Flavivirga spongiicola: one gene and its partner. The protein of the gene in region 2 binds, or shares a complex with, the protein of the main gene of each other region. Links are inferred from orthologs where the notes say so. Each region holds a gene or a part of one and is shown on either strand. Other genes may lie near its edges.

Region 1 (16,146 bases), 3.7 Mb from region 2 along the record:
AAAAGCTTTCATCTCAATAGCCAACAAGTTAGCAGGGTTTAATTCCAAACTTATATTAAAATTCTCAATAGCAAGTTCATAATTTTCACTAGTATAGTATAGATAGCCTTTTGCAAAATAAACTTCAGAAGACAAAGGGTCTAAACTAGCAGCAGTTTCAATACTTTCTAATGCTTTTTCATGTCTTCCTATGGCAATATAGAGAAACCCAAAATGCAGATATGCAGGTGAAAAATTGGGGTTTACTTTTAAAGCACTATTTAAATATTTGACTGTTTTTTTTAAATCCCATTGATGCCAAAATGTATATCCGGCTAATCCATAATAAGCTTCGGGAAGCTGAGAGTTGGATTCCAATGCTTTTGCGGCATATTCTCCAGCACTTTTAAAAGCCTCATCTCTAGGCAAAAAACCAAGACCGGCCATCATGGCATAATATTGCATTAATCCAAAAAGAGACTGTGCATGATTAGGGTCTATTTCTAGAGCTTTGGTAAAGTATGTTTTTGATAGCTCAATATCTTTCGGATTCCATTTTTGAAAATGGTAATTCCCTTTTAAATATAAACGATAGGCTTCAATATAATCCGTTTGCTTATTAACCAGCTTATCTTTGATATCAAAATGCCCAAAATTCTCTCTAATCTTATCGGCAATTAATAAGCTTATTTCGTCTTGGACAGCAAAAATATTTTCAAGGTTTCTATCCCAGGTTTCAGACCAAAAATGAAAATCATTTTGAACTTCTATTAACTGTGCCGTAATTCTAATAGTATTTTTTGACAGTCTAACACTTCCTTCTAAAATGGTAGATACATTTAAATCTGCACCTATTTTTCTAATAGAAATATCTTTATTTTTAAAAAAAAATGAAGATGTACGCGATGTCACTTTTAAGGCATCTATCTTGGCTAAAGCATTTATAATTTCTTCAGTGAGTCCTTCACAAAAATAGTCATTCTCTTTACTAGAACTCATATTTTTAAACGGTAGAACTGCTATAGAAGGGTTACTTTTCACCGCGCAAAGATAAGACTATATGTGTAATTATTAATATTACTTATAAAAACTAATTCCTTTATTTAGACTCCCGTTTTATTCACTGTTTTTATTTTATAATAATGAATCTTTCGATTTCACAAGAATGACAATCCCGCCTGCTGGCAGGCAGGTTCAACAAAAACTCCGAGTTAGAGTCTCGGAGAATTCTTTTCGATTAAATCATGTAATTATTTGAGATACTAATTATCATTGACAATACTTTCATTTTGCATTGGTTCGCCCCTTTCCACAAAAATGTCATTTGCATAATAATTCTGAAATTGAGCAGGCAAACCTTCTCCATTAAATGGATCTTCTGTTGTTTGTAAATGATAATGCAAATGTGGTTCACTTGAATTGCCACTATTACCGGTTTTCCCTAATTCTTGCCCTTTAAGGACCTTGTCTCCAACAGATACAACTATTGATCCTTCTTTAAAATGTGCTAAGAATGAAAACTCACCATTTTCATGGTCGATAACAACAAGGTTTCCTGTTGGTATGCTAGCATTAAACTCTCCAGGAATATTATCATAAACATCATTAACTACAGTAATTATTTTTCCATCCCCCGGAGCATTTAAACGTTTCCCAAAACAATAATAGTCTTCATTTTTAGAACCATTACCCATATGTGTGCTTCCATTGATTCTTTGTACAAGATCTAAAGCAAATCTTTGCTCTCTATGTGCAGCATGATAATTTTCTTTAACACCTCGTCCTCCCCAAAAAACCCACCATGTGTCTTCAAAAGGAAGCTCTAATGCTGTTTTTGTCTCGTAGTTTAAATAATCGCTGGCATAGGCATCTGGCAAATCATCATTTGAACAATTAAATACTGTAAATAGTATGAATGCAACGATTGTACTACTAACTAAATTTTTCATCTTATTATTTTTAATTTTTTAATACTTAATCTAACAAAGCTGTAATAGCATCTAACACTAATTGAGGTTCTTCAACCTGAATATAGTGCCCACTGTTTTCAGTAGTAATATGAGTGAAATTTGTAACATTTTCTCCAAGTGTGGCATGTGCGTTTATCCATCGTGTTTCATTTTCGCCTTCACGATCTCGGATGCTTGTAAGCACAATTATTGGTACATTTGGCAACGTAGATAGTGCATCCAGAGTTTGAAAGTTTTCGATAAATTGCTCTGCTTCATTTGCTATTTGTGTAAGACCTTCTCCTCTAAAATATTCTACCATGTTATCTTCTTGTCCTTGTGTCATTTCTTCAAAACCTTCATGGCTAGGATCAACAAATAATATGGCTTCAACCATTTCTGGGTGTTGCACAGCATAATACCTAGTTATAGCACCTCCTAAAGAGTGACCAACTAATATTACTTTATTATTTTCTGATTTACTTAAAATAACTTGATGCAGATCTTCTGCTAATTGAACAATGTTTCTGTCATTATTAGCCATTTCTGAAGGCTCATATCCTGCTCTATTGTAAGCAATCACCTGATGAGTTTCTGCAAGACCTAATAATTTGTACCAACTTTCGTAATTGTCTCCCAAACCAGATTCGAAAACAATGGTATGATTTCCATTTCCAGCTGTTTGAGTAAATAATTTATAGTCTCCAGTATCGACCATATTTGATAGCGTTAAAACAGAATCATCATCATTGTTACAAGACATGGTAAATGCGCTTATTAAACACGTATAGAATGCTAGTTTTTTCGATATACTTATTTTCCTTTTCATTTTTTTAAAATTTTCTGCAAATATACCCGCAGTAAAAAAAATGAAAGTCTTCAAATGTGAATAAGTGGAGAAATTAAGACTTATTAATTTTAGTCTTATATGCATTTGGAGTCATTCCTGTATACTTTTTAAAAGCATTGTAAAATCCTGTTTTAGAAATAAATCCAGACTCGTACCCAATAGCTAATAAACTGTATTTATCAAACTCTGGGTTTGCCATCATACTTTTTACTACGTCTACTCTATAGGCGTTTACATATCCTGAAAAATTATCATTTGTAATATCATTTATAATTTTTGACAAATAACCCGGGCTTATTCCTATTTGATTAGCCATATATTCTCGGCTTAAATCAGCATCTAAATAAGCATGATTATCTAGCATCAATGTTTCCAGTTTTTGAAAATGAATATTAGAAATATCTTTTTTTGTTTCTTTTTTTTCTTTTGGTAAACTTGATTGGATGATTTGAGTTATTTCATATCTATCATCTAATAATTTAAACCGAATGAGTCCCTTATAACTCATCCAATAAAAAAATGTGGTGACTCCTATCCAAAGAACATATTCTGTATAAAGAGAATCCTTATCAGTAAGTATACTATATAGTTCCATGAATACCCACATTAAAATAAGAGCAAAATAAACAATGGTCAAATACTTAAGCCATTTTCTACTTTTTTCTTCTAAATGCTTAGCATTACTAATAAAAACTAAACAAAAAGCACCTCCAAAGATGGAATAAATTAGAATGAAATAATATTCAATATCAAATAAAATATAAATAAAAGAGCGGATATTAGAATCATATATCAAACCAACTGCATCTAATGTAACAATCATAATATTTATAATTGAAAACAAATAGAACGGTATATACAAGAATACATGTTTTCCTTTAAGGCGTTTTATGCTAGTTTTTAAAGATACAAATGTGAGAAAGGTAGCAGGAAATAAAACTTCTAAAGGAATATTATCCAGTAATGCATAAAAAAACAGATTAGAATTATCAAAATAGTCTTCCACACCATTCATTAAGCCGATACTACTAACCGTTAAGATCGTGTAGGCTAAATATTTATTAATATCACTTCGGTAAAATTTTGAAAACAATACAATTAAGCCAAAAATTGCTCCTTGAAGAAAACTAATAATAAAGATAAATACAATCACTTAAATAATCTTATTTTAACTATCACAATAACATTGCCTAAATTAAGCCCAAATACTTATTGACCAAATAATTGTAAACTATATTATTGGAAATTATTTTTCTCAAATCTAGTTATTTTTGGGTAAATAAAAACTAAAAACCATCTAAGTAAATTAGCATAAAACTATAGAGAAAGTTTGAACAATTTACTTAGATGGAGTTCTTTTAATTGGTTATTTTCAATTATTATATTATCTCAACTTATCTAATGCAAATTGTGTTTTTATTTTAAGTGACGTTTTCTTTGGTTTTGTTTTCATACCAAACACAACTCTAAAAGCATTGAATGGCTTAATTAAAAACCAATAAGTACCAATTATTGAGATTAGAGAAAAGAGAATAATTAATAGCGCTTGAAGCCCAAATGAAATATGCCATTCTAAAACAAAATATCCAATAAAAATAAATGCAGGTTGATGCAATAAATAAAAAGGATAAATAGCTTCATTTAGTACTTTTCTGTATTTGTGCTCTTTATTAAAATATCTTTTAAAATAACCTATAGCAGCTAATCCACAAGATAATGAAATGACCATTTCGATAATACCACGAGAATAATCCTGAACTATTGAAGGCTTTCCAAAAATGGAAGGCAACGAAAATAGCAACACTGTAAAAATAATTGTCTGATATAAATATAGTCTTCTATCTTTTGACAATCTACTGATTACTTTATGACTTGTGAATAACATAAAACCACTTAAAAAGAATAATAGATAATAAGTGAAATAAGCCCAATCATTATACAAAGCATGGGTACTCTTAGGAAAATATTGTCTTAAAATCATTTGGGATATTATAATAACTGGAAGTAACTTATTTAATCCCATGTGTTTAGAAGTAATGTCTATTAATTTACCTCGTAACATGTTATAATGCGCACTTTTTGTATAATTTAAAAACGGGGCTATCAATAAAGAAATAATTAATAAATACAGAATAAACCATAGATGGTGCCATGAAATATTACCTACAGGATAAGCCCCCCCATCAAACATATGTGGAATAAAATCTAAAAATGAGGCATATTTATCTATACGCTCAACATACACCATTAATGGTACTAATGTAAAAAAACCAAATGTAAATGGAATGTAAAGCCTTCTAAGACGTTCTTTTACATATTGCAAACTTGTTCTATGTCCAATCGCATAAAAAGTACCAATACCTGATACTAAAAATAATAATGGCATTCTCCATAAATGCAACCACCACATAATGGGATCTAAAAACTCGAATGATTCATTACTATTAACATGCCATTGTTCTGGTCTAAAAATCATACCCACATGAAAAAAGAATACACTTATAATAAGTCCTATTCTTAACCAATCGATAAAATACTGTCTTTGTTTTGTTGCTTCTGGTTGCTCACTCATAACTGTTCGTTTTTTGATTTGACCCAAAAGTACCAACAGCCGACTAGTTTTAATGAATTAGCCTATAAGCAAGGTGTACTGGCTTATAAGGACGCACAAATAAACACTAATAATGAGATAGTTACAAATCTCTAAATTGTGAAGGCGTTTGTGAAGTTATTTTTTTAAATGCTGAGTTAAATGCAGATTTAGAGTTGTACCCTACGCTTTCGGCTACTTCTTCAATAGTTAATTTTTTACCTAAATCTGTTTTCAAAATAGCTTTAGCTTCATCTATTCTATAGGTTGCCAACAGTTCGAAAAAAGTTTGGTTTAACCTTTCATTTATAACCTGAGAGACATGATGTGAACTTTCTTTTATAGCTTTAGATAAATCTGAAAGAGAAGCTGAACTACTAACATAAAACTTCTCATGTGTCATTTGGTTCATGACTCTTTTTAATATAACATCCTTTTGATCTTCTAACAATGATGATTTTTTATATTTCAAAACTGGCCCTTCTAAAAATGAAGATACTTCTGTATAATATAGAGAGGTATTCATCATTTGAAACCCAGTCAAAAAAATCATAAAACAGATATATAAAAAGATCAGGTAGTCTCCAACATCACTTTTAAAAGTGATTTTCACAAAAATTAAAATAAGTGTAATTATTAAAAAATGATAAAATGAATTTCTAAGAGATTTCAATGTTTTATCTGTAGTCATAAAAATGGATTCTCCTCTTTTCTTTGCCGATTTAATTAAATGGTACATTACAACAGTAATATAAATAAGAATGTGAATGATAGTGGCTAGATTAACATAGTTACGAATTCCCAAAGGATCTCCCGTATATACTTTTGCTGTTTCAATATATGGTATGTCTAAATTCATAACACCAATACTGTCATTATATTTAAATACATCTTCTTGAAAAAAGAACAAAAGACAGTACCCAAACCATAACACAAAAGGAATAAAATGAAACCCATCTTTTTTACTTCTTTTATTGCCTAATTGAGACATCTTGAACAAGTAAATAAGTGGAGCGATTACAAAATTTAAAGGCTCTGAAAAATTAGTGAGCCACAATGTTTTAAAGATATAGCCCGTATAATTAAGCCAACCTTCGAACATGATAAGTGATAAAACCAAAATTAAAATCCCCATATACAAATTAGGAGATTTATTATGTATTGATTTTCTAATTAAAAAATAAGATATAAAAAGACCAAAACAAATGCCTACAAAAATTAGTAAGCCTAAAATATTTATATGAATAGGAACGCTCTGCATATTCCAAAAATAGCAATAAAAAAAGCGAACTCAATAAGTTCGCTTTTCTTTTATTTTTAAAATATCTTAATGAACTATATATGTAATGCTCTATCATCAGTAGCCGCCAACGCCGCTTCTTTGATAGCCTCTGTAAATGTAGGGTGCGCATGAGACATACGTGATATATCTTCTGCAGATGCTCTATATTCCATAGCTACGACAGCCTCTGCAATCATATCTGCAGCTCGAGCACCAACCATATGTACTCCCAAAATTTCATCAGTCGTTTTATCTGCAAGAATTTTTACAAACCCATCTAAATCCATACTAGCTCTACTTCTACCCAAAGCACGCATTGGGAATTGTCCTGATTTATACGCTACACCAGCTTCTTTAAGTTGTTCTTCTGTTTTACCAACCGCAGCAACTTCTGGCCACGTATAAACAACACCTGGTATGAGATTATAATCTATATGCGGTTTTTGTCCTGCTAATGTTTCTGCAACAAACACACCTTCCTCTTCAGCTTTATGTGCTAACATAGCACCTTTAATCACATCTCCAATCGCATAAATATTAGAAGCACTCGTTTGTAAATGCTCATTGACTTCAACCTGCCCTCTATCATTTAATTTTACACCAGCAGCTTCAGCATTTAAGCCATCTGTATATGGACGACGGCCAACAGATACTAAGCAGTAATCTCCTTTAAATTCTACTTCTACTCCTTTTTTGTTATCTGCTTTTACAATAACTTCATCTCCTACACGTTCAACAGACTTAACTTTGTGAGAGGCATTCATTTTAAATTTCTGTTTCTTTAAAACTTTATTGAGCTCTTTAGATAGACCTGCATCCATAGTTGGAATAATACGATCCATAAACTCAACTACAGAAACTTCGGCTCCTAATCTTTTATAAACTTGTCCAAGTTCTAAACCGATAACGCCTCCACCAATGACGATTAAGTGTTTTGGTATTTCTTTAAGTTTTAAAGCTTCGGTAGATGTTATAACTCGCTCTTTATCAATATTTATAAACGGCAAACTTGAAGGTTTACTTCCAGTGGCAATAATGGTGTTTTTTGCTTCTATTTCAGTGGTTTCTTCTCCGGAAATAATGATATGAGTCCCATCTTTAAAACTTCCTAAACCTTGATAAACATCAATATTATTTTTCTTCATCAAGAAATCAATACCACCGGTAGTTTGATCAACAACTGCTTGTTTGCGGGCAATCATTTTTTCTAAATTCACCTTAACGTCTCCAGGTATTTCTATGCCATGTTCTTCAAAATGCTTCACTGCATCTTCATAATGATGAGAAGAATCTAAAAGGGCCTTACTTGGTATACAACCAACATTTAAACAAGTACCTCCTAGTGTAGAATACTTTTCTATAATGGCAGTTTTCATTCCTAATTGTGCACAACGTATTGCTGCTACATATCCTCCAGGGCCTGAACCTATTACGGCTACATCGTATGAATTCATAAAGTATTTTTGATGTTTTTATTTTAAAATCGAATCACAAAAATACGAATGTTTTACGGGAAGGCAATAAAAAATATAAGCTTAATATAAAGGGAATTGTGTTTCTTTTAAACCCAAAGAAAGTATATATTCTTTAGCTTCCAGAGCGTCATCTCCTCCTTTATTTACATGATGCAGCAATGTAAGACCATGAGGGCCTTTAGCATAAAGTAAACTTGGGGAAAATTCTATCATCGCTTTTAAAATATCTGTTTTACCAAACAAGGCCAAAGTGAAAATATTTCCCTGTGCCCCTTTACTAATTAAATATTTTACGATCTCTTTATTTCCTACATGACTTGCAGCTCCTAAACCTGTTTCAAAATCACCAAATTTCCAATCATGAGCAGCATTTAATAGGTTTGGATGTTCATTTAAAAGCTCTTTGACCATGTCTAATTTTCCATGTGAGACTCGTACAAATTCCTCAACCAAAGCCTTGTTTAGTTTTGGGTCTTCCTGTGGTTTTGAAAAAGAGAATAGAGGTGTTAAAGGAACAACTAAAGAGGCTATTCCTGCCGATTTAATAAACTGATTGCGATTCATGGTTTGGTTGATTTTCAATAAAACTAAAAAAGAATAGTCAACAAATCTAGAAGTTTAACACGGTATTGTGACAAGCCCCAATTATCCTTTATTTTTAATATCCTTTAATACCCAATCTAACTCTGTATCTTTTTTTAGTTCCCTATCACTAATCGTAGGTAAAATTTCAACATCTGGTTTTACACCATAGCCATCTGGATTTTGTTTTTGAGGCGCTTCTACCTGCATCATTCCCATTCTTATTTTTAACTTGGTATTTGGCAGCTCATAGACTTTATAAATACCTGCAACCGTGCCATTATAGGCGCCTCCTGTTTCTTCCCCAACAAAAAGGGCTCTTTTGGTCGCTTTTAAATGCGTAGATATTAAAGAAGAAGCCGAAAATGAATTTCCATTAATCAACACATAAATCTTACCAGTAAAATGTAACGGTTTTGGTTCTTTAACCTTAGTTTGCCTAAACCTGTAATACAATTTACCATCTCGCTTTCTTGTTCTTATTAAATTCTGAACAACGATTATCGGTGACATCATACCCGATAATACCTTTATACTATTCGGTGTTGTATTGCTCATTAAAAATTTTAAGAATGGTACACGGCTATTTACCTCACTATCTTCAATAAACTTATATGCCTTATTAGTTAAATACGAATACAGATAATCTATTTCGGCAATTCTTCCACCGCCATTATCCCTTAAGTCTAAAATTAAATGTTTCGTCTTTGCTGAATCTAATTTTGTAAAACTCTGCTTATAGAATCTTTTATAATTACCATTAGTAAAACTTCTTAATTTCATATAAGCCACATCTTTTACTTCTTCCATAAAACGAAAATTTCGAGTGTACGTTTTATATTTTTTTATAAAACCATGCTTTTTGTTAAACTTTCGTCTCTTTTTTGAAGCTAATCGATTTGCTTTTTTCTCCGCCGAAGTTAATTTTATACGTTTTGCTGTTTTGGTAGTATCTTGTTTTTTAGGCTTTTCTTTCTTTTGTAACCTTCTAAAAGTCTTGACAAATAAAGAATCCTTGTTTTTAAAAGTAACCCTTAAACTATCTACAACCCCTTTATCTTTATAATAAAAATTAGAAAAGTGTTGCCCCACATATCTGTTATGCAATGTGGTATTATAACCATCTGAAGAAAAACGTGTTTTGTAGACATCAATTAAATCAGAAATAAAGTCGTCTTCAATTTTAACTATTTCACATCCTATAATTGTAGAATCTTTACCTCTGGTATCTTTAATCCAGAGTTTATTTTCTAAATATTCAAAATCTAAAGCGTAAAATTCAAACTTATTCTTAAGCAATTGTTTACGAGCTTTCTTGGTATACCACTTATTTGCAGAGCTTAGAGAAATATGACCTTGTTTAACTTGAGACACCACTGGTGCTAATTTTTTGTAGAATTCCCGAGAATCAATAGGTGTTGTAATTATCTTTTTTAAACTATCAAACTTGAAATCTAAAACTTCTTTTGGTGTATATTGATATAATTTAGGATGATGTCTTTTTAATTGAACATATATCCTATCTATATCTTCATGTAAATGGGCTACATCATGCAATTTCGTTACTTGCTCATTATGGTTTTTAACACTTCTACATGACATTAAAACCACTAAAACTAAAATTAATAAAATTGCTTTTTGCATATATCTAAATAAATTCTATCTGCTAAAGTAATTTTATTTACTTAAAAGTATAATCAATTAGTAATTCTTTAACTCCATTTATTTGATTTTTCAATAGAATCACCCGCCAATAACTTCATAAAATTATGTAGTTTTGTGCTCCATGCAAAAAAACATTAACATACAAAACAAAAAGGCGCGCTTTCTATATGAAATATTAGATAAGTATACGGCCGGCATTGTGCTAACTGGAACAGAAATTAAATCCATACGCAGTAGTAGAGCATCTATAGCCGAAAGTTTTTGTGAGTTCAATGTACAAGGGGAACTTTTTGTTATTAATATGACTATTGAAGAATATGCCTTTGGCAATTATTATAATCATCGCCCTAAAGCAGAAAGGAAGCTTTTACTAAACAAAAAAGAACTAAAAAAACTACTAAAAGAGGTTCAGAATACAGGACTTACTATTATTCCCTTGCGATTATTCATAAATGATAAAGGGTTTGCCAAAATGGACATTGCTTTAGCGAAAGGTAAAAAACTATATGATAAAAGAGAAACTATTAAGGATCGTGATAATAAACGTGATTTAGATAGAATCAAAAAAAACTTCAGATAATTCAAATTGTTTATCCATCATTTTGAAATTCAATTGATTTAGCTATATAACAGGTTTAGTAGCCCTTCGATGCCTAGATCGATGAAATATTTTTAAATTTAAGAAAGCCTTAACGTTTCAAGACTAACAAAATCTTTACTTTGTTAATCTAAATAAATTTATCATATCTGAAGATGAAAAAAACGATATCAGTTATGCTATTGTGTATTGTAACACTATCTGTGCAATCACAAGAAAAAGCGAAAGACTATTCAGAAAAAGTTCAAACATTAGATAGCACAATTAAAACACTATACGCCGTTATTTCGGGAGAAAAAGGCGTTGAGAGAGATTGGGCCTTATTCAAATTTTTATTTAAACCTAATGCTAAACTAATTCCGTCTGGTAAAAATAAAGAAGGTGCATATAAAGTAAGATATATGTCTCCTGATGATTATGTTAAAGGTTCTGGAAAATGGCTGGTCGAAAATGGTTTTTTTGAAAAAGAAATACATAGAAAAGTAGATACTTTTGGTAATATCACTCAGGTATTTAGTACGTATGAATCTTTTCATAGTGAATCTGATACAAAACCTTTTATGAGAGGTATCAACAGTATTCAACTTTTAAATGATGGTAAACGTTGGTGGGTAATCAATATTTACTGGGCTCAGGAAACTAAAGACAATATGATCCCTGAAAACTATCTTCCAAATTAATAAATCAATTAAAAACATGAATAACTCTGCAAGACTAAGGTCAATAATATTGACAAGCACCTTACTTATTTCAGGTGTCTTTTTAAGTTTAGGACAACAACCCATAACAAAAGCGATACCCGTTTTTAAAGATGGCGAAGCACAAATAGTAGAAGCATTTAACACACCCGAAAAATGGATTCGGCATGACTTATTTGTTGAAACCACATTTGATACTGATGGCGATGGCAAATTAGATCGTATGCATGTTTCAGTAACAAGACCTCATCAAACCGAAACAGAAGGTTTAAAACTTCCAATAATTTATGTTTCCAGTCCTTATTTTGCAGGTGTTGCACAGGGTGGAAAAGAATTATTCTGGAATGTAAAACATGAACTTGGAGAGCAAGTCGAAGGTCCTGTGCATCCAGAGGTTAAACGACTTGGTAAACGCCCTATTATATCCAATTCTCATATAAAAAAATGGATTCCAAGAGGTTATATTGTAGTACATTCATCATCACCTGGTACAGGTTTATCTCAAGGATCTCCAACCGTTGGTGGTGATAATGAATCATTAGCACCTAAGGCTGTAATAGATTGGTTGTGTGGAAGAGTAAAAGGTTATACAGAACCCTATGGAGATGAAACTGTTGAAGCTTTTTGGAGTACAGGAAAAGTGGGGATGACAGGTACATCATATAACGGAACCATTCCATTAGCAGCTGCGACTACTGGTGTCGAAGGTCTAGAAGCTATTATTCCTATCGCTCCTAACACATCATATTATCACTATTACAGGTCTAACGGGTTAGTGCGTTCTCCTGGCGGTTATTTAGGTGAAGATATTGATGTTTTATATGATTTTATTCATAGTGGCGATGAATCAAAAAGGGCACATAATAATGCCAAAATAAGAGATACCGAAATGAAAAATGGTATGGATAGAATTACTGGAGACTATAATGATTTTTGGGCAGGTCGCGATTATTTAAATCATATGAAACCTATGAAAGCGGCGTTGCTCATGTCTCATGGTTTTAATGATTGGAATGTGATGCCGGAACACAGCTATAGAATTTACAAAAAAGCTCAAGAAATGGGCTTACCAACTCAAACATTTTATCATCAATTTGGGCATGGTGGTCCGCCACCAATCAAAATGATGAATCGTTGGTTTACACGTTATTTACATGGTATAGATAATGGTGTTGAAAATGATGCGAAAGCTTGGATCGTTAGAGAATATGATAAAGTGAACGAACCAACACCTTATAAAGATTACCCAAACCCTGAAGCCTCTAATATAACATTACACCTAACAACTGGTGCTCATAAAGCAGGTGGACTGCGTACTTCTAAGATAAAGAAACAAGGCAAGGAAACTTTAGTTGACGACCACTCGTTTTCGGGTAAAGACCTGGCAAAGGCGGAAAGTTCTAAGCATCGTTTGCTTTACGTAACTTCTAAATTGACAAAGGATATTCATATTTCCGGAACGCCTAAAGTCACTGTAAAATTAGCAAGTAGTAAACCTGCTGCCAACTTATCGGTTTGGTTAGTATCACTTCCGTGGAATGAACAAGAGGGTACAAGAATTACAGATAATATTATTACCCGTGGTTGGGCAGATCCTCAAAATCACAAATCTTTAACTAAGAGTACACCCTTAAAACCTGGAAAATTTTACGAGGTATCTTTTGATTTAATGCCTGATGATCAGATTATTAAAGCAGGACAGCAAATAGGGCTTATGATTTTTTCTAGTGATAAAGAATTCACATTACACCCAAAAGCAGGAACTGAGTTGACTGTTGATTTGGATGGAACAAGTCTAACGTTACCTATAGTTGGCGGGATTGATGCTTTTAATGTTGCTGTAAGAGAATAAAAGACATCTGTAATATTTTTAGCTAAACAAACCTTAAAAAAGAAATATGATACCAATTAATGATTTACTTTTATTTGCATTGGCATCATTGGTTATGGTGGTTTCACCCGGCCCCAATATGATTTATTTGATTTCCAGATCATTATCACAAGGAAAGAAAGCAGGAATTATATCTCTTTTCGGTGTCATGTGCGGATTCTTATTCCATATCCTTATGGTTTCTTTCGGTTTATCAGCTATTTTCTTTGCTGTTCCTTATGCATATGTAACGGTTAAGTTTTTAGGTGTAGGATACTTACTTTACTTAGCTTATAGTACCATTACATCGAAAAACAGGGTATTCGATGCCGACAAAGGCCTCAAACCAGACAAACCTTTTAAACTTTTCAATATTGGATTACTAACCAACGTTCTAAATCCAAAAATGGCTATTTTTTATCTTTCGTTTTTTCCACAATTTATAAGACCAGAATATGGTTCCATTCTAAACCAAAGTTTTCAACTCGGAATTGTTCAAATAATGATTAGCTTTTCGATTAATTTTTTGATTGTTATATCTGCAGCGAAAATGGCAAGTTGGTTCTCAAAAAAACCAATTTGGTTAAGAATACAGAAATGGTTTATGGCTTCTGTATTGACTGGTCTTGCAGTAAAAATGGCACTAACTAAAGTAAAATAAAGAACCTGCGAATAATTGTAAAACTCAACAAAACTTAGCCTCCAAATTAAAATTTGTTCTTAAAATGAACCCCATTTCAACCTTAATAGAAAAACTAAACAGCCAAAATTTATGGTATAAAACATTAGAATTAAAAAGGAACGAATACTTAAAAGTAAAAGGAAGTATCGATACCAACTTATATCTGGTAGAAAAAGGGGCGCTAAGAATTTTTGTTTTAGATGATTTTGAAGAACACACCATTAGGTTTGGTTACCAAAATAATTTAATTGCTGCACTCGACTCCTTTTTAAGTGAAAAACCCTCCGATTTATACATTCAGGCTTTAAAACATACTTCTCTAAAAGTTATGGACAAAAGTACCTACATGAATTTTGTGTCAGAATCCACCGAAAATACAAAAATGTGGCAGCTAATATTAGAAAACTTTGCACTCCAACAAATGGAAAGAGAAAGAGATATTCTAACAACGTCACCTATAGAAAGATATCATCGCGTTTTAAAACGTAGTCCTCAGCTTTTTCAGGAAATCCCTAATAAATATATTGCTTCATACCTAAGAATGACCCCTGAAACGCTTTCAAGAATAAAAAAATCTTAATTTGAATCAATATTTATATTGGTTTTAATTAAAACCTTTGTAAAAAAATATCATGAAGGTAACATCTGAAGCATTAATCGCAGCATTAATAGAAAAAACAAGACAGAATATTAATCAGGTTGAAGTATTAAACCAAAAACCAATTAACAAACTTAATTGGAAAGCCAACGAAGACATTTGGAGTGTTTTAGAATGTATTGAACATTTAAACTTATACGGAGATTATTATCTACCAGAAATAGAACAAAGAATCACTAAAAGCACATCTAAAACAGAAACTCATTTCAAAGCTGGTATTTTAGGAGATTATTTTGCTAAAATCTTGTCGCCTAAAGAAAAGCTAAACAAAATGAAAACTCTTAAGGATAAAAATCCTAATGGAAGTCATTTGGATAAAACCACTTTAGAGCGTTTTTTAATACAACAAGAAAAAATGCTTGAGCTCTTAGACAGAGCTAGAAGCGTGAGTTTAAATAAAACAAAAACAGGCATTAGTATCTCAAAACTGATAAAACTTAAACTCGGCGATACTTTTAGAGTTGTTATTTATCATAACGAAAGACATGTAGAACAAGCAAAAAAAGCGTTAGAAAATTATAAGTAGCACTAAGACAAGTTACGACGAAAAAATAGAAATGACAATTTCAACAAAAGAAGCTATCTAAAAAAGTTGTTCTTTTTGTCATTCAGAGCATAGCGAAGAATCTCATTTAATATTTAAAACCTCAAGAGGTTCTTCATAACTTTGCTGCTACCTTAGAAACAAAATATATTTTGTTTCTCGGTAATATTCACAGAACGACACATTTTGGACTGCCTTGTCTTCAGTTCAATTAATTCTTATCCTCTAACAAAGGCACAAAACGAAACTCGCCAAATTCTTCTTGCTCAAATTCTTTTTGCCCCTTTCTAGTAAACATGGTCATGATTTGCACATCATCACCTACAGGAATAACTAGCCTACCTCCTATTTTTAATTGACTCAACAAAGGTTTTGGTACAAAAGGCGCGCCTGCAGTAACAATAATGCCCTCAAAAGGGGCTTCATCAACTAAGCCTTTATAACCATCACCAAAAATGAGTTTTTTAGCGCGATACCCTAATTTAGGTAAAAACTTACTCGTCTTCTTAAATAATTCTTGTTGACGCTCAATACTAAAAACTTTAGCACCCAATTCACACAAAACTGCCGTCTGGTAGCCGCTTCCTGTACCAATTTCTAAAATTTTATCGTCTTTTTTAACTTGTAATAATTCACTTTGAAATGCTACCGTATAAGGTTGTGAAATAGTTTGGTCTGCGCCAATAGGAAACGCTTTATCTTGATAAGCATGGTCTAAAAAACC
Region 2 (16,175 bases):
AGGTAAATTTGGGTTCACGTTAATTTGCTCAAAATCATCTGTGCATGAAGAAAGTAAAAGTCCAAGCACTAATACAATACTAAATGTTGGCACCTTGATGCTTTTAAAATTTATTTTAATTATTTTTTTCATAATATCTAAATTTTTTTATTAAAACGATACAGATAACTTAATACCATGACTAGAAGTAGAAGGGAAATCATAAATCTCTATCCCCTGAATACCAGTATTAAAACCAACCTCTGGATCATAATTTTGAGTATTTTTATGTAAGATTGCCAAGTTTCTACCTATATAGCTAATTGATGCACTATCAATAGATAATTTATCAAGTAAGCTAGAAGGTATATTATAACTTAATGATACTTGTCTTAACTTAACAAAACTACCGTCCGTAATCCAGTTTTCTGAAATTTGACCTAATCTATTAAAATAATTAGCAGAGCCTACACCTCTGGCTGCTACAGTTGGGCTTAATGTACCAACAACAACTGCATCATCCGGTACTAATATACCAGTGCCGCCTGTATAAAAATCTCTTCCTTCTAAGGTTCTAATATCATTTCCATTTGTACTGGCTACTAGATCTGTAAAAGAATATATATCACCTCCAGATTTAATATCAACTAAAACTCCTAATTGGAAATTTTTATAAGTGAATGTATTATTTATACCAAGTAAAAAATCTGGCGTTACATTACCTATATCACCAAGCTCACCAATTATAGGCAAACCAGTATCATCATACATAACGCGGCCTTGGTCATCACGAGAGAATGTTGTACCTCTTAAATCTCCATATAAACTACCTTCGGTAGCAACTAACTGTACATTATCGTTAAATTGTCTTGCAAGAATAACCGTTGGTAAGCCTTCTACAAGTCTTTCAATTTTATTTTCATTTTTGCTATAATTAAATGCTGTATTCCATTCAAAGTTTTCAGTTTTTATAGGTGTTCCTGTTAAAGCTATTTCGATACCACTATTATTTACTAAACCTGCATTTACTATTTTACCTTGTGCACCAGAAGTTGGTGGTAGGGAAATTGACAATATTTGGTTTTTTGTATCCTTATTATAATATGTAACATCTAAACCTAACCTATTATTGAAAAATTTTGCATCAAAACCAAATTCATATTCTGATGATAATTCAGCAACTAAATTCGCATTTGGAATTATAGCACCTGGACCTGCTCCTTCTTCTGCAGGACCTGCTCCTAAAGTTGGGTTACTTAAAAAGAACAGTGAAAGCCCATTATATGGGTTAGAGGAAACATTATATACTGACCTAGTTCTATATGGTTGAGTTGCATTACCAGTTTTAGCCCAACTAGCTCTTAGTTTAAAAGAATTAACGTTATCACTTTCAAAATTAAAAATTTCATGTAATAAAAAACTTGACCCTACAGAAGGATAAAAGAACGAATTGTTGTCTACAGGTAATGTTGAACTCCAGTCATTTCTACCAGTTACTTCAATAAAAGCATAATTATTAAAACCAAACTGTACTGAACCAAATAAAGACTGAGATTTAAAACGATTTAACGTCGTACTAACTCCTTTATTTGCAAAATTATTAACGGAGAATAGAGAAGGATCTAATAAATCATTAGCCTGTACTCTAGTTGATTTTGATCTATTTTCAAAACCACTATAACCAAAAGTTGAATTTAATGATATTTTATTAGTTATATCTTTATTATACGATAGTAAAAAATCATAATTTGAGGTCGTAGTTTGTTGTGTAATTTCTACTAATTCTCCAGAAGGTGCATTATCAAATACCCCTATTCCTTTAAAAATGGATGCTTCATAATTACTTTGATCTTGAGAATATCTTACAGTTCCAGATAAGTCATTAGTAAATTTATATGTCGCACTTAATAAACCTGTATACCTGTTTTTAGTATCTTCATTTAATTTATTATTAACAGCATAATAAGGGTTCATTGTAAAGCTTCCTCCACCAAAATTATTTGGCGTACCATCATCTTTAACAAAATTAGCAGCTAAATCTGCGTTAGAAATATTTCTAGATTTCAATATTAAACTCCTAACTGTATTTGCTTGACCATCTGTAATATCCGATCTGTTTTCTGCACTATTTTTCACATAGGCTATTTTAGCTTGCACTGTTAATTTATCAGTCACATCGGCAGTCGTATTTAATGATAATGAATGACGTCTATAATCGCTTCCGTTTAAAATAGGTTGATTAAATAAATTGGTATAAGATAGCCTATAATTTATATTATCTGCTCCTCCAGATAATGCTATTGAGTTTATTATTGTTGAGCCAGTTCCATAGAAATCTTTAAAGTCTCCTGGATTAGCACTATATGGTGCAGTACCTACTCCGTCAAAACGTTCACGTGAACTACCATCTAATGCTGGTCCCCAGCTTCCTGGTCGAGTTATATCGTAAACCAATTGACTAGAAGGCACATCAAAACGACCTTGCCCATAACTATTTTGTAGCTTAGGGGAAACTAGAACATTATCAAATGTTACAGAAGAAGATAAATCCACTTTCATTTTTCCAACTTTACCTTTTTTTGTAGTGATGACAATAACACCCGCTGCTCCTCTATAACCATAAAGTGCTGTAGCATTACCACCTTTTAAAACATTAACACTCTGTACATCATCAGGGTTAATGTCAGACAAAGCATTACCATAATCCAAACCTCCAGAAAAACTACCTTGACCTAAGCCACCACCATCTAAAATAACACCATCTACAACAATTAAGGCAGAGTTTTGACCAGGTACTAATGAGGTAATCCCTCTAACGGTTACAGAAGCCGAACCTCCAATACCAGAACCGTTTTGATTAATTTGTACACCAGTAACTCTACCAGAAAGCGTATTGGCAATATTAGCACTTCTAACTTTAGAAAGATCTTCTCCTTTTACAGTTTGTAACGAATATCCAAGTTTTTTGGCTTCTTTTCTAATACCTAATGCTGTAACAACTATTTCATTTAATGTATCTGTATCTTCCTCTAAAACCACATCAATAGTATCAGATTCTCCAACAGTAACTATTTTAGTTTTTAATCCTAAAAAGGAAAACTGCAAAGCCTCACCAACCGAAACCTTAATTGAATATTCTCCGTTAAAATCTGTTGCGACGCCATTTGTTGTACCTAAAATAAGAACAGTAACACCAGGCAAAGGGTTTCCTCCCTCATCTTTAACGGTTCCTTTTATTTCTTTTTCTTGATTTTGCTGCTCATTCTTTTGAGGAATTAACCTTTTAACAGCCTGATTCTTTAAATCATTTTTTGCTAAAATAATTTGCCTATCAACAACATTATATGTTATATCTTGATTTGCAAATAACTCATCTAATATTTTATAAATCCGTTTATTTTTAACATTGATTGAAACTAAACGAGTTTGATCAATTAATTTTTCATTTGTTAAAAACTTAAATTCTGATAAGGATTCTATAGTCTCTAATACTGTAATAATCTTTACCGATTGTAAATTAAGTGTGATTTTAGTATTTTGAGAATATGACTCAGCTTGAATTTTAAAAAGAGAAAAGAATATTAATAATATTGTTAATTTCATTTTTAAACTCAATTTAGGGAGGATATTTAAATATAACCTCTTAGTAAAGGATTTTTCCATACTTTTGTATTGATTTAGTTAATAAATTGTTTCACATTGATTAAATCTTATTGTCTAATCGGGGAGTACTCCAATACTTCTCGATTTTTTTTTACAATAAGATCTTGTTCTAAATTATCTAATTGTTAGTTTTTTATCATTGGCGTTTTTTTTAGTTAGGTTTATCTATTGTTATTTTATTTTCATTTATTTTATATGAAAATTTCTCGCTGTTTTGAAATGAAATAAGTATTTGTTCTATGGTTTCTGTGTCAAACTTTGCAATGAAACGCTCTTCATTTAAAAATTGGTAATTGTTTATTATGGTTACATCATAAGTTCTTTCTAAAACTTTAATAATATCAGAAAATGATTTTGATTTAAATAGTAATTGACCTTTAGTCCAAGCTATATATTCTTCAATATCAACTTCATTTATGTTCATTCTATTTTCTGATTTATTCCAAGAAGCTTTATAACCTGGCATTAATACAGTAGAAGCTTTCGCATCAAACTTTTCGTCTACGTTATAAACACCAACAGAACCTTCTACCAAAGCAGTGCTTATTTCATTATCTTCTTTATAAGAATTAACATTAAATTTAGTTCCTAAAGCTTGAACATTTATATTTTGGGTATTTACAATAAAAGGGTGCAGTTTATCCTTAGCTATATCAAAATACGCTTCGCCACTTAAAAAAACTTTTCGTTCCATCCCGTTCAAAAATTTAACAGGATACTTCAATGTACTACCCGCATTTAAATGAACTAAACTTCCATCAGATAAAACAATCTTCATTTTTTTCCCATAAGGAATATTTAATTCGTTAAAGACCAGTTTCTCACTATTTTGCTCGTCACTTAATTTATTATAATTAAGCTCATCACCTTCTTTAACACTAACAATTTCTCCTTTTTTATTTAAAATTTTCTCATTTCCATCTTCAGTAACAATTTTAATATCACCATTATCTAATTTTAAAGTAATTGCATTATTATCTATACTAGTCTTTGGTGTAGAATCATTTAGCATAAAGAACCAGCTAAGCCCAATAACTCCTACAAAAACAGCAGCCCATTTACCCCATTTTTGATAAAAGCTTTTCTTATATCTTATTTTATTTATTAATATTTGATATTCATAATCAACATCAACTTCTTGTAGGGCAAGGTCTAAATCATAGCATTCTCTTGCATATCTTTTAAACACCTTTTCATTTTCCTCATTCTTCAACCATTCTAATAGCAAATTCAACTCTGATGTGCTAATACTGTCAAGAAAATATTTTCTAATAATATTATCCAAGATGCTTGTTTTTTATAAAATTCATATTAATTCTAAATAAAAATATACGATTAAACGTACGACTTTATTTATTAAACGTATAGCTTATTAAATACCCTTAAAAAAAAAAAAATTATTTTCATATTACATCAAAAACTGTCATTCAAAAACATGTTACTATCTACAATATGTTGAAGTTAGTAGAGTTTATTTTTTATATTAAAAATCATTTTATTGCTTTAACTTTCTTATCATTCATTTTTTAAAAATTCAATGATATTAGCAGAAGCTGTATTTCAAAATACTTTCCGATATAAAATTTAATTGAATATCCGTAATATTATAATATAAAATATTAATTTAGTTTTGGTTAAAATTACAGCAATGGATTCATTCAGTTTCGTAGCAAATTTTGATAAAAGAGTCGCGTAGGTTACATTTGCTCTTTAAAATAGACTTATTATTGATAATATTACAGGTTATGAATAGAAACAGATATTCAATAATTTAACATTTCTTTTATACTGTCATGACAGAATTAAAATTAATTTCAAAAATTAAGAAAAATGATGATATAGCATTTAAATTAATTTTTCAAAAATTCTATAAACCTTTATTAACTTACACCAAGACATTTACTTACGATGAAGATAAAGCTAAAGATATTGTTCAAGAAGCTTTTATTATTTTATGGAATAAAAGAAAAGACTTATTAGAAAATTCATCATTAAAAAACTATCTTTTCACATTAGCATATAGGCTATATATAGATCAATATAGAAAAGATAAATTTAGAAATAAAGTTCTAGATGAATTAAAAACATCTGCTTTAAAAACGAGGGTTCATGATGATGAAAAAGAAGGGCAAAAGAGATTAAAAAAACTATTAAAACTTGTACAAGACCTGCCTCCTCGCTGTAAAGAAATCCTCCTTTTAAGCAAAAGAGATGGTTTGAAATATAAAGAAATTGCTCAAAAATTAGATATCTCACAAAAAACCGTAGAATCTCAAATCCGAATTGCTTTTCAAAAAATTAGAGATGGATATAAAAATGAAGGTTATTTTTTCGTTTCTTTTTATGTGGGTAAATTCTTAAAAAAATTCCAAAATAAAAGATAGCAACCTAAACGAATGATATGTCTCATTTTGAAACCCAATAGGTATTACAGCCATCTTTTTAGTAGCCATGTTCAACTGTAATCTACTTTAAAATTAGTAGAACTTAGTTTAAGGCGTAGAACTAGAAACCTGAAGTAGTTTTCCGTTATAATATTTATTTCCGTTAAGCGAAAAATCAAAAATATATTGTGCCATTTCTAATGCTGTAGTCGGTGCTTCATACCCTGGGAAAGCTTCTTCTAGCATTTCAGTTTGCACAGCTCCCAAAGCTAATACATTAAAGCTTGGTCCTGTTTCTTTATACTCTTCGGCTAACAATTCTGTTAGAGTTATTACAGCTGCTTTACTAGAACTATAAGCACTTAATCCTGGGAATTTCATGCTTCCTTGAACGCCACCCATCGAACTAATGGTTACAACATGGCTATGACGCTTCATAGATGGTAATATAATTCGAGTCATTTCTGATACTCCAAAAACATTGGTCTTATATACTTTTTCAAAATCGGTCATTGAAGTTTCAGAAAAAGGCTTATTAAGCAAAGCTCCTGCATTATTAATTAAAATATCTACTTGGTTCCAATGAGAACTAATAAAGGTTTCTACTTTCTTATAATCATCATTTTTACTTAAATCAAATGAAAAGGACGTCACATTTTCTAACTGAAGATTTTCTATGGGCTTACTGTTTCTAGATAATGCTAATATATTATGCCCAGCTTTAGCAAATAATTGAACCAACTCGAAACCAATACCTCTACTTGTTCCTGTTATAATTATGTTTTTATTCATTGTTCATTTTAATTTCTTTTGTTTCGGCATTAATCATACCCTCTAAAGCTGGAATCATTTTATTTATAAAAGATGTCATGTGTTCAAAATCCATTTTATCGGTCTCATCGTCTACATGGTGGTAATAATCAAAGTTTGTAAAATCAAAAGTAGATATCGCTTGAGCTGGTATTTTAAACGCGTTAAAGAAAGGATAATTATCAGAGCGCATAAACAGATTATACGCTTTGGCTTGTGCTAAAAAGCCAACGATGTCCCCTTTTGCATAATCATTTAGTTTCTCTGCCATATTGGATTTTTTATAACCTGTAATATAAGCCATGGTTTCATTTTCTGCTCTTGGAACTCCTATCATTTCAAAATTAATCATGGTATATAAATTAAGCGCTTCATCTTTCAATCGTTTTGCCAAATGACCAGAACCTTTTAGCCCCATTTCCTCGGCCGCATATAATGTAAATAAAATGCTCCGTTTATTGCTTTTTGATTTAGAAAAGTATTTAGCCCATTCCATAACTGCCACCGTACCAGAGGCATCGTCATTGGCTCCATTGGCAATACTATCCCCATTTACAGATTCTGCTGTACCTATATGATCGTAGTGAGCCCCAAGTATTACAAATTCGTTTTTCAGTTCTGAATCATGCCCTTCAATATATCCCACAATATTATAACCTACAATGTTATCTAAATTAAAGCTATCTCTGTAAGTTTCATAATACGGCTGAACCTTATTTTCTTTAAAAAAGTTTTCGATAAAAACAGCTGCTTTTTCAATGCCTGCAGTCCCTGTATTTCTTCCTTCTAAAGCATCAGAAGCTAAATACTCTAAACTCGACTTTACATTTTCTTTTAAAGCTAGTATATTATGACTCTCTTCACTCGTTTTTTTTACTCCCGAGATTTCTTTTTGCCCTCCACAACTTAAAAATGTTATGGTTATTATAATACTCAATAGTTTTTTCATCGTAAATTTATTAGAGTTTAAAGATAAAAAAAACCTGTTTCAAACGAATAAAACAGGTTTTTTTTATGAAAAGATTCCTGCCTTCGCAGGAATTTATTATACCAACATAGTTACCGGGTTTTCAATATAGTCTTTTAATGTTTGAAGAAATTGTGCTCCCGTAGCACCATCAACCGTTCTATGGTCACAGGCTAAAGACAATTTCATAGTATTTCCAACAACTATTTTACCTTCTTTAACTACTGGTTTCTCAATAATATTTCCTACAGAAAGAATGGCCGAATTTGGTTGATTGATAATAGACGTAAAACTTTCTATACCAAACATACCTAAATTAGAAACTGTAAATGTACTACCTTCCATTTCGGCTGGAGTTAATTTTTTGTTTCTGGCTTTTCCTGCAAGATCTTTAACTGCCGCTCCTATTTGTGGCAATGATTGTTCGTTAGCAAACTTAACCACAGGAACTACAAGTCCATCTGGAACGGCAACTGCTACTCCAACATGAACATGGTTATTTAAACGCATTTTATCCGCGAACCATTGTGAATTTACTTGTGGGTGCTGTTTTAATGCTAATGCACAAGCTTTAACAACGATATCATTGTATGATATTTTTGTATCTGGAATAGAGTTAAATTGTTTACGGAACGCTATCGCATTTTCCATATCAAACTCTACATTTAAATAATAATGTGGTGCAGTAAATTTCGAATTCGTTAATGCCTTAGCAATGGCTTTACGCATCTGTGAGTTAGTAACCTCATCAAAATCTTCTTGCCCTGTTGGGACAAATTTACCAACGGATGTTCCTGAAGAAGCTGGAACAAAATTCTCAACGTCTTGCTTGATGATGCGTCCATTTTCTCCAGAACCCTGGACTTGAGATAAATTAATACCTTTTTCTTCTGCTATCTTTTTAGCTAATGGGGACGCGAATAATCGGCCACCACTTGTTGATGTTACAGCAACTGGTGCACTTGGTTTTACAACCTCTGCTTTAGGAGCCTCTTTTTTAGGAGCTTCTTCAGTTTTTGTTGAACCTGAATCTACTTTAAAGTTGCTTGCAACATTTGCAACATCGGTTCCAGCAGGACCGATAATAGCTAATAGGTCATCTACTTTTGCCGATTCTCCTTCTTGCAATCCTACATGAAGTAATGTTCCCGCTTGAAACGATTCAAACTCCATGGTCGCTTTATCCGTTTCAATTTCGGCTAGTATATCACCTTCTTCAACAGTATCACCTACTTTTTTAAGCCATGTTGCAACGGTTCCTTCCTCCATAGTATCGCTTAAACGTGGCATGGTTACAACAATAACGCCTTCTGGCAATGCAACATTTGCAGATGACTCAACCTTTGCAGGCGCATCATTTGTTTCAGCTGGAGCAGCTTCTTCTTTTACTTCGGTAGATGTGTTACCTCCACTTAATAAACTTGTTATATCTTCACCTTCATCTCCAATGATAGCTAATAACTCATCTACTTTGGTTGTTTCTCCTTCTTGAACACCAATATGAAGTAAAGTACCTTCGTTAAAAGATTCAAACTCCATAGTTGCTTTATCCGTTTCTATTTCTGCAAGAATATCACCTTCTTCAACTTTATCGCCTACTTGCTTTAACCAAGCTGCAACCGTTCCTTCTTCCATGGTGTCGCTTAAACGCGGCATATTAATTACTATAGCCATAGCTTATAATTTATGTTGTATAAATGGATAATCTTCTTGTTCGTAAACGACATCGTACATCACATTCTTATCTGGAAATGGTGATTCTTCAGCAAATTTCTCACATTCAGAAACCAAATCTTTTACGCGCTTATCAATCACTTTAATAGCATCTTCACTAGCATATTTCTTTTCAAGAATAATGTCTTTCACTTGAGTAATAGGATCAATTTTCTTGTATTCTTCCACTTCATCTTTAGTTCTATAATGCTGTGCATCACTCATAGAGTGTCCTCTATATCGATATGTTTTCAACTCTAAAAACGTAGGTCCTTCACCACGTCGTGCACGTTGTATAGCTTCATCAAATGCTTCAGCTACTTTTATAGGATTCATACCATCAACTGGTCCACATGGCATTTCATAACCTTTACCTAATTTCCATATTTCACCATGATTTGCAGTACGTTCTACCGACGTTCCCATAGCATAACCATTGTTTTCGCAAACAAACACTACTGGAAGTTTCCAAAGCATTGCTAAATTAAAAGTCTCATGAAGTGATCCTTGTCTAGCTGCGCCATCTCCAAAACAACATAACGTTACAGCATCGCTACCATGATATTTATCACCAAAAGCAATACCTGCTCCTAAAGGAATTTGTCCTCCTACGATACCATGACCTCCATAAAAACGATGTTCTTTAGAAAATATGTGCATGGAGCCTCCTAGTCCTTGTGAAGTCCCTGTAGCTTTACCATATAACTCTGCCATAACACGTCTGGGATCGACACCCATACCTATTGGCTGTACATGATTTCTATAAGCTGTAATCATTTTATCTTTTGTCAAATCCATAGCATGTAAAGCACCTGCTAAAACTGCTTCTTGACCATTATATAAATGAAGAAATCCTCTTACTTTTTGTTGTATATAAACAGCTGCCAGTTTATCTTCAAACTTTCTCCAAAACAGCATATCCTCATACCATTTTAGGTATGTCTCTTTAGTGATTTTTTGCATCGACTAATATTAGGTTTTAATTAAGCAAATACAAAAGTAATACATTGCTCGTTATTGCAAAAACGTAAATTCATTAAAGTAAAAAAAATATCAAAAAAAAAACACTTTACAGGCAAGATTGCTTATTTAATAATTTTTTATATTGAATGTTATATTATTTAAAAAAAATTATGAATTTAAAACACTTCAGTGTTAAAGCACTGATTTATCAAAAACTAGAGGCAACAAGTTTGCGAGAGAATTGGATTTAGCAACTTTTCCCGTTTCTCCCATAAAATAAATTTCTATAGGGGTATCCTGTTTCACTTCATATTCGGCAATAGCTTGCCTACAGGCACCACAAGGAGGGATAGGCTTAGTCGTTTGATTATTTTTTGATCCTGCCGAAATAGCCATGCGGATTATTTTTGCCTTTGGGTATTGTGAGCCTGCATAATAAATTGCAGTGCGTTCTGCGCATAGCCCTGATGGGTACGATGCATTTTCCTGATTACTACCAGTAATTATTTCACCATTATCCAACAATAGTGCCGCTCCCACATTAAAGCTTGAATAGGGAGCGTAAGCATTTTCACGAGCTCCAAAAGCTTTTTGCATTAGCAAAATGATTTCCTTTGGAAGCTCGTCTAAACCTTGGTAAATATATAGTGTTGTCTCTATTTTTATTTCCTTCATATTCAAAATGTATTAAATAAATTTACAAATATTATAAACAAAAAAACTATTGCTCAATGAACAATAGTTTTTAATATCCTTTTATTATAGCTTTAATTAATACTCATTATATGCATCTGCACCAATATTAAAGGTTAATGAGAAACGTAATGTATTCTCTAAAGGACTTTGCACTTTAGACGCTGAAAACAAGTATGACAAATCAATATTTACAACATTAGCTTTAAAACCAGCTCCTAATGCCAAAAACTTTCTAGCACCTTTATCTTCACTTTCATTAAAGTAACCAGCTCTGAAAGCAAAAGAATCTTGATATACGTATTCTGCCCCTAATGACCATGTAAACTCCTTTAACTCCTCACTAAAGCCGTCTGGCGCATCACCAAATGACTGAAACATTCCTGTTAAAAAACTAACATCGGGATCTTTACCTTCAACGATGATTGTTGGCTCACTACCATCTGTTGCTTGTGACTCATTACCGTCTGCATCAACATACCCATAAACAGGTGGTGTTGGCACCAATAGTTTTCCTATTTCTGCAGTTACAGCAATTTTATTATAATCATCAAATATAAAGTCGAATCCACCTCCTAAACGCAAGGTTGTAGGTTGAAAATTCTCTTCACCACCTTCATCATATTTAAACTTTGGTCCTATATTCTGAATAGCAAACCCACCTCGCCATCGTCCATTAAAATCGGCATAAGCTTCTTCTTCACTTTGATAAAAACCAGAAATATCCACACCAAACGTACTTGCTGGTTTGATATCTCCGCCTACTCCTTGTATACGTAAATCCGAACGTAAATAACGCATTGCTACAGACATAGCAAATTGATCTGATAGCCTTAAAGCGTAGGATGCATCAAGAGACAACTCATTAGGTTTTTGCACCCTAGGTGTATCATCTGGACCATTTACAAACTCAATATCTCCTAAAGAAAAATACCTTAAACTTACTGCAAATGCACTACGTTCATCTAAACGATTAAAATACGTAACATTTCCTAAAAAAATATCATTTACCAATTTACTTAAGTAAGGCGTATAACTTACTCCAATACCTGATTTAGTTTCCGAAAACACATATTTAGATGAATTCCATTGCTGTGAAAATGCGTCAACAGAGGTTGCAACACCCATATCGGCCATACCAGCTGCACGGGCATCTGATGCAATTTGTAAAAACGGCACTCCTGTAGTAATAGTTCTCCTGTCTTGGTTTGGAAAAATAATTGTTTCTTGAGCATTTAGTTTTAACACAAAAAGAAAGGCTAATGCTATTAATATTCTATTATTCATGTATTAAGTTTAGTTAACAAATATAATTTTATTTTAAAAACTCATCTATCTTTGATCTGTTACTTATTCCAAATCTTGATTACAATATAACGAGTTTTTCTATTTTTTCTACTTTTTTATTTAATAAATTTGAGTGAACTGTAAGCTTATAAATATAGACACCCTTTCCTATTTTATCCCCAAAATCGTCTCTCCCATCCCAAACAATATCTCTAGATAGTGAACTAGTCGTTTTAATACCTCCTGTTGTTTGTCCATTAATCGTTCTTACCAGTTTCCCGGAAACAGTGAATATCTGTATAGAAACGTCTAAAGGTTCCGAACTATTGTGATTAAACCAAAATTCTGTATAATTCACAAAAGGGTTTGGATAATTTAGCACGTTATTTATAACCAATTCTTGATCTTTATCGAATACAACAAACTGAATTTCAGAAGTTGAAGAATTATTATAGACATCCCAGGCTTTTAAGGTTAAAGTATGAAGCCCTGGCTCTAAATCTCTAAACGGAAAACTTACTACACCTTTTTGATAATCGTCTACTTCTGTTTGATAATAATCATTAAGAACTACCGGATTTGTTTCATCTCCATCTATTATAGCAACGATATCATGCCCAATACCACTTGCTGTATTAATCCCATTCGCATCTTCCATTTTAGCCAATAATGTAGGAGACTCATTCGTTATTCCTCCCGAGACAAAATTCTCATCATTCATATAAAGTGTAATAACAGGCCCTATATTATCTTCTGCTGCATTTTCGTTCACGCCTCCTATTCTAACTGTATTAATACTCGCCCCAGCTTGATCTTGGGATAGTGCTTCATTTTTTGAATAAAAACTTACTTTTCCAAACCCAACAGGAATACCAATATCTTTTGGTACTACAAAATCAAACTCAAATTGACCGTCTTTTACAGATGCCTGACCTCTAAATATAATTTCTCCAAGTGTTTCAAAGTCTAACCTTACTATTTCCCCATTTAGTCGTGTACCATCATTAGCAAGCGTCTGTCTATTTATCGACTTATCATAAATAGTTGTTGAAAGTGTACCGTTATAATTAGTGATTAAATTTCCAGAAACATCAACTACTTGACCTGCTAATTTCACGTAACTTAATGCTTTTAATGTATCTGTTGCTTGAGTAATAGGTACATCATTAATTTCTGTTAATCTTATATTTGGCTTAGGGAAAGCCAATTTCATGGCTGGGTCTCCGATAAAGAACACTAAACGCCTTTGAGAATTCCCAGATATAACAGGATCATTTTTTGCCAACCTGAGAGCTTCAGCCATAGAAGGATATTCGTAATCTTCATAAGTATCATTATCACTATAAGAGAATAGATATTGTCCTAAAGTATTATTAAAAGTAATACCGAAATTAACAAATACTTGCCTGGTAGTTGTAATTAAACCAATAGATCCTGCTTGCTTATTCCAATATGTAAATTCGCCCGCTGTTTCTCTAAATGGGTTGTCAAACTTAGTATATTCACATGTTACGGTTACAAAACAATTTAATTTACAAAAATTACGAAATCCGTTAACATCTGGTTTTAAAAGAATACGCTCTTGAGCCAAGCCGTCCTCGCCTCCATGACCAAAATAATTTACAACCAAAGCACCATTATCAACAGCATTTACAATCTCGTTTGTTACTTCGGGATACCTGTCTCCACCTGCCGATGTTTCTTGCTGAAATGCATCAGAATGTATTTTTACAACATTCATAAAAGGTTTTTCTTGAGAAACTAAATTACCTACATTATCGGTTGTTTGCTGTAAAAGCCCTTCCCAATCTTTGTCAACATCATCCGAAATAACCACAAAATTATTACGCCAAGCACCAAACGCTTCCTTTACGTAATATGATTCTATTTTATCGACCATTTCTTTGGCCCTTTGTGGTGTATCTGCTAGAATTCTACCCACTGCAATATCTAACCTGTCATTTGTTGACATGGTCCCCTCATTAGCATCCATCATGCCATAAAAATCATCAGAAATAAATGAACTGGTAAGATTAAAACTGTTATAGGAGTGCCATGAAGGTACTACATTAGTATTATTAGGAATTCTATCTTTATAATCAAAAGAACTATCTCCAAATAAACACACATACTTTATTCTGTTTGCTGGTGCGCTTGCATTATCATAAACATACTTAACTAGGTTTCTAATGGCTCCAATATCTTGGTTACCTGAACTAAATTCATTGTAAATTTCATCTAAACCTAACACCTTAACATTCAAATCGTATTGCGTTCTATTTATCTGCGCTAAACGTTCCGCTTCATTAATCATATTATTTGGAGCAACTATAATGTAATCTACATCCTGAAACCCACCTTGACCATTTTGAAAAATGCTTCCTTTTATATCTTGATTATTAATCGTTGTTTTTGAATCTATTTTTGGTTCAAAATAATCCAAGGGTGTGACCACTACAAAAGTTTTTAAGTTCCCTAAATTAGATGTAAAACTAATATTTGAAGCACCATCTGTATTTAAATAATTAGAAACATTATATATATCGGTTACATCCCATATTTCTGAAACTTGGGATGTATTAGTCATATTATATTGTCCTATTCCTGATGCTGAAGTAACCGCACTATTTTTAAATTGAAATTGCTCGTCTGAAAAATTTAGTGAACGAGTTGCTTCTATTGATATATAATCTAAATAAGCCTGTGTGCTCGGGTTCCCTTGATTATTAAAATTAAGCCCTACTTCTACTTTCGAACTATTCACACTAATGCTACCACTAAATGAAGCCTGACTTGCTAAATTGGGTGATGTTGACCCACTCATATTTAATGTTGAAATTGGCGTTCCATTTACAGTAACTTCTATGGTACTTGATGTTGTTGACGCAGCTGCTGTAAACACTCTTAGGTTTATTAATTCTGACGTTACTAAACCTGGGAAATCAAATTCAAAAACTTTATTATTATCTACGTCAAATTTATCGCCAAACCAACGCCTTCCTAAAAACGCAATATTATGTTCATCAATTTCATGAAACTTATAATCTTCAAACGTATCAATAACTAAATCTACCGATCCACCAGGTTGTATAAATTGTTGAATACGCTTACCCAGTCCTCCACTTACATTTATATAATAATATGTTTTATCTGTGTAACAATTTATATTCGTATTACTCTCTGCATTAAACGCTTTTGGGCCTTGAGCATAAAACAAGATATAATCTTCATTGTCAAAAACACCATCTTCTTCTCCCACAAACCTTATAGCATTCTCCGGCATATCAAAAGGGTAAGCTAGGGCATTAGAATAAGGGATCATACGTCCTCCATGTCCGTATAGCTTTATATTTCTGGGGTCTACACTGTTTACATTTACTCCTAAACGTTGTAAAAAGCTTTTTGATAATTTAAAAGCCCCAGTAGCATCCACATAAAAGCGATACCATTCTCCCGAGCTTAATACCGAATTACTAATAACCTTAGACGTTTTAAAACCTTTACTTAATGAGGATACTCTATTAGTAGTCAAGCCATTTTTATAATCTAGCTGAAATGAAATAACCTTTTTATAGCCATCCCTCGAGTCCTTAACAATAGGTGAAAGTTCAAAAACTGCATATTGTTTTTCTCTTGACTTGGAATTTTTTAAGTTAAATTTTAATGTATTCGGAATCTTATTTAGGTCTAGATCTTTTAAATTGGCTTTAGAAATA

What was found.
Region 1: the proteins of Q4Q47_RS04275 (region 2) and lpdA are in contact, whole or in part, in a crystal structure (PDB 1EBD), measured with the Geobacillus stearothermophilus proteins. The link is inferred for Flavivirga spongiicola from one-to-one orthologs. Residues at the interface, in WP_033016211.1 of Geobacillus stearothermophilus: Ile130, Ala131, Met132, Pro133, Arg136, Arg140, Glu141, Asn155, Arg157; in WP_049624544.1 of Geobacillus stearothermophilus: Pro340, Ser341, Asp344, Tyr345, Arg403, Asp406, Val408, Glu431, Ala432, Gly433, Asp438.

The regions. Positions count from the first base shown.
Region 1 is NZ_JAUOEO010000001.1:4,789,880-4,806,025, forward strand. The notes cover bases 5,905-8,752. They hold lpdA (dihydrolipoyl dehydrogenase), read right to left. Parts: upstream 8,105-8,752; coding sequence 6,704-8,104; downstream 5,905-6,703. Other genes in these bases: Q4Q47_RS18990 (helix-turn-helix domain-containing protein), read right to left, coding at 5,905-6,503; Q4Q47_RS19000 (ankyrin repeat domain-containing protein), read right to left, coding at 8,186-8,689. Outside these bases: Q4Q47_RS18965 (helix-turn-helix domain-containing protein), read right to left, coding at 1-978; Q4Q47_RS18970 (M23 family metallopeptidase), read right to left, coding at 1,242-1,928; Q4Q47_RS18975 (alpha/beta fold hydrolase), read right to left, coding at 1,954-2,757; Q4Q47_RS18980 (helix-turn-helix domain-containing protein), read right to left, coding at 2,831-3,931; Q4Q47_RS18985 (acyltransferase family protein), read right to left, coding at 4,163-5,350; more of Q4Q47_RS18990, read right to left, coding at 5,472-5,904; Q4Q47_RS19005 (S41 family peptidase), read right to left, coding at 8,771-10,351; SsrA-binding protein SmpB, read left to right, coding at 10,494-10,952; Q4Q47_RS19015 (hypothetical protein), read left to right, coding at 11,126-11,650; Q4Q47_RS19020 (Xaa-Pro dipeptidyl-peptidase), read left to right, coding at 11,667-13,520; Q4Q47_RS19025 (LysE family translocator), read left to right, coding at 13,567-14,199; Q4Q47_RS19030 (Crp/Fnr family transcriptional regulator), read left to right, coding at 14,264-14,800; Q4Q47_RS19035 (DinB family protein), read left to right, coding at 14,853-15,404; Q4Q47_RS19040 (protein-L-isoaspartate(D-aspartate) O-methyltransferase), read right to left, coding at 15,634-16,146. UniProt on the Escherichia coli protein: Lipoamide dehydrogenase is a component of the glycine cleavage system as well as of the alpha-ketoacid dehydrogenase complexes.
Region 2 is NZ_JAUOEO010000001.1:1,111,847-1,128,021, forward strand. The notes cover bases 7,180-10,056. They hold Q4Q47_RS04275 (pyruvate dehydrogenase complex dihydrolipoamide acetyltransferase), read right to left. Parts: upstream 9,478-10,056; coding sequence 7,882-9,477; downstream 7,180-7,881. Other genes in these bases: Q4Q47_RS04270 (M28 family metallopeptidase), read right to left, coding at 7,180-7,785; pdhA (pyruvate dehydrogenase (acetyl-transferring) E1 component subunit alpha), read right to left, coding at 9,481-10,056. In the rest of the region: Q4Q47_RS04245 (SusD/RagB family nutrient-binding outer membrane lipoprotein), read right to left, coding at 1-132; Q4Q47_RS04250 (SusC/RagA family TonB-linked outer membrane protein), read right to left, coding at 151-3,582; Q4Q47_RS04255 (FecR family protein), read right to left, coding at 3,794-4,927; Q4Q47_RS04260 (RNA polymerase sigma factor), read left to right, coding at 5,436-6,026; Q4Q47_RS04265 (SDR family NAD(P)-dependent oxidoreductase), read right to left, coding at 6,135-6,818; more of Q4Q47_RS04270, read right to left, coding at 6,811-7,179; more of pdhA, read right to left, coding at 10,057-10,479; cdd (cytidine deaminase), read right to left, coding at 10,672-11,154; type IX secretion system outer membrane channel protein PorV, read right to left, coding at 11,251-12,459; type IX secretion system sortase PorU, read right to left, coding at 12,539-16,175.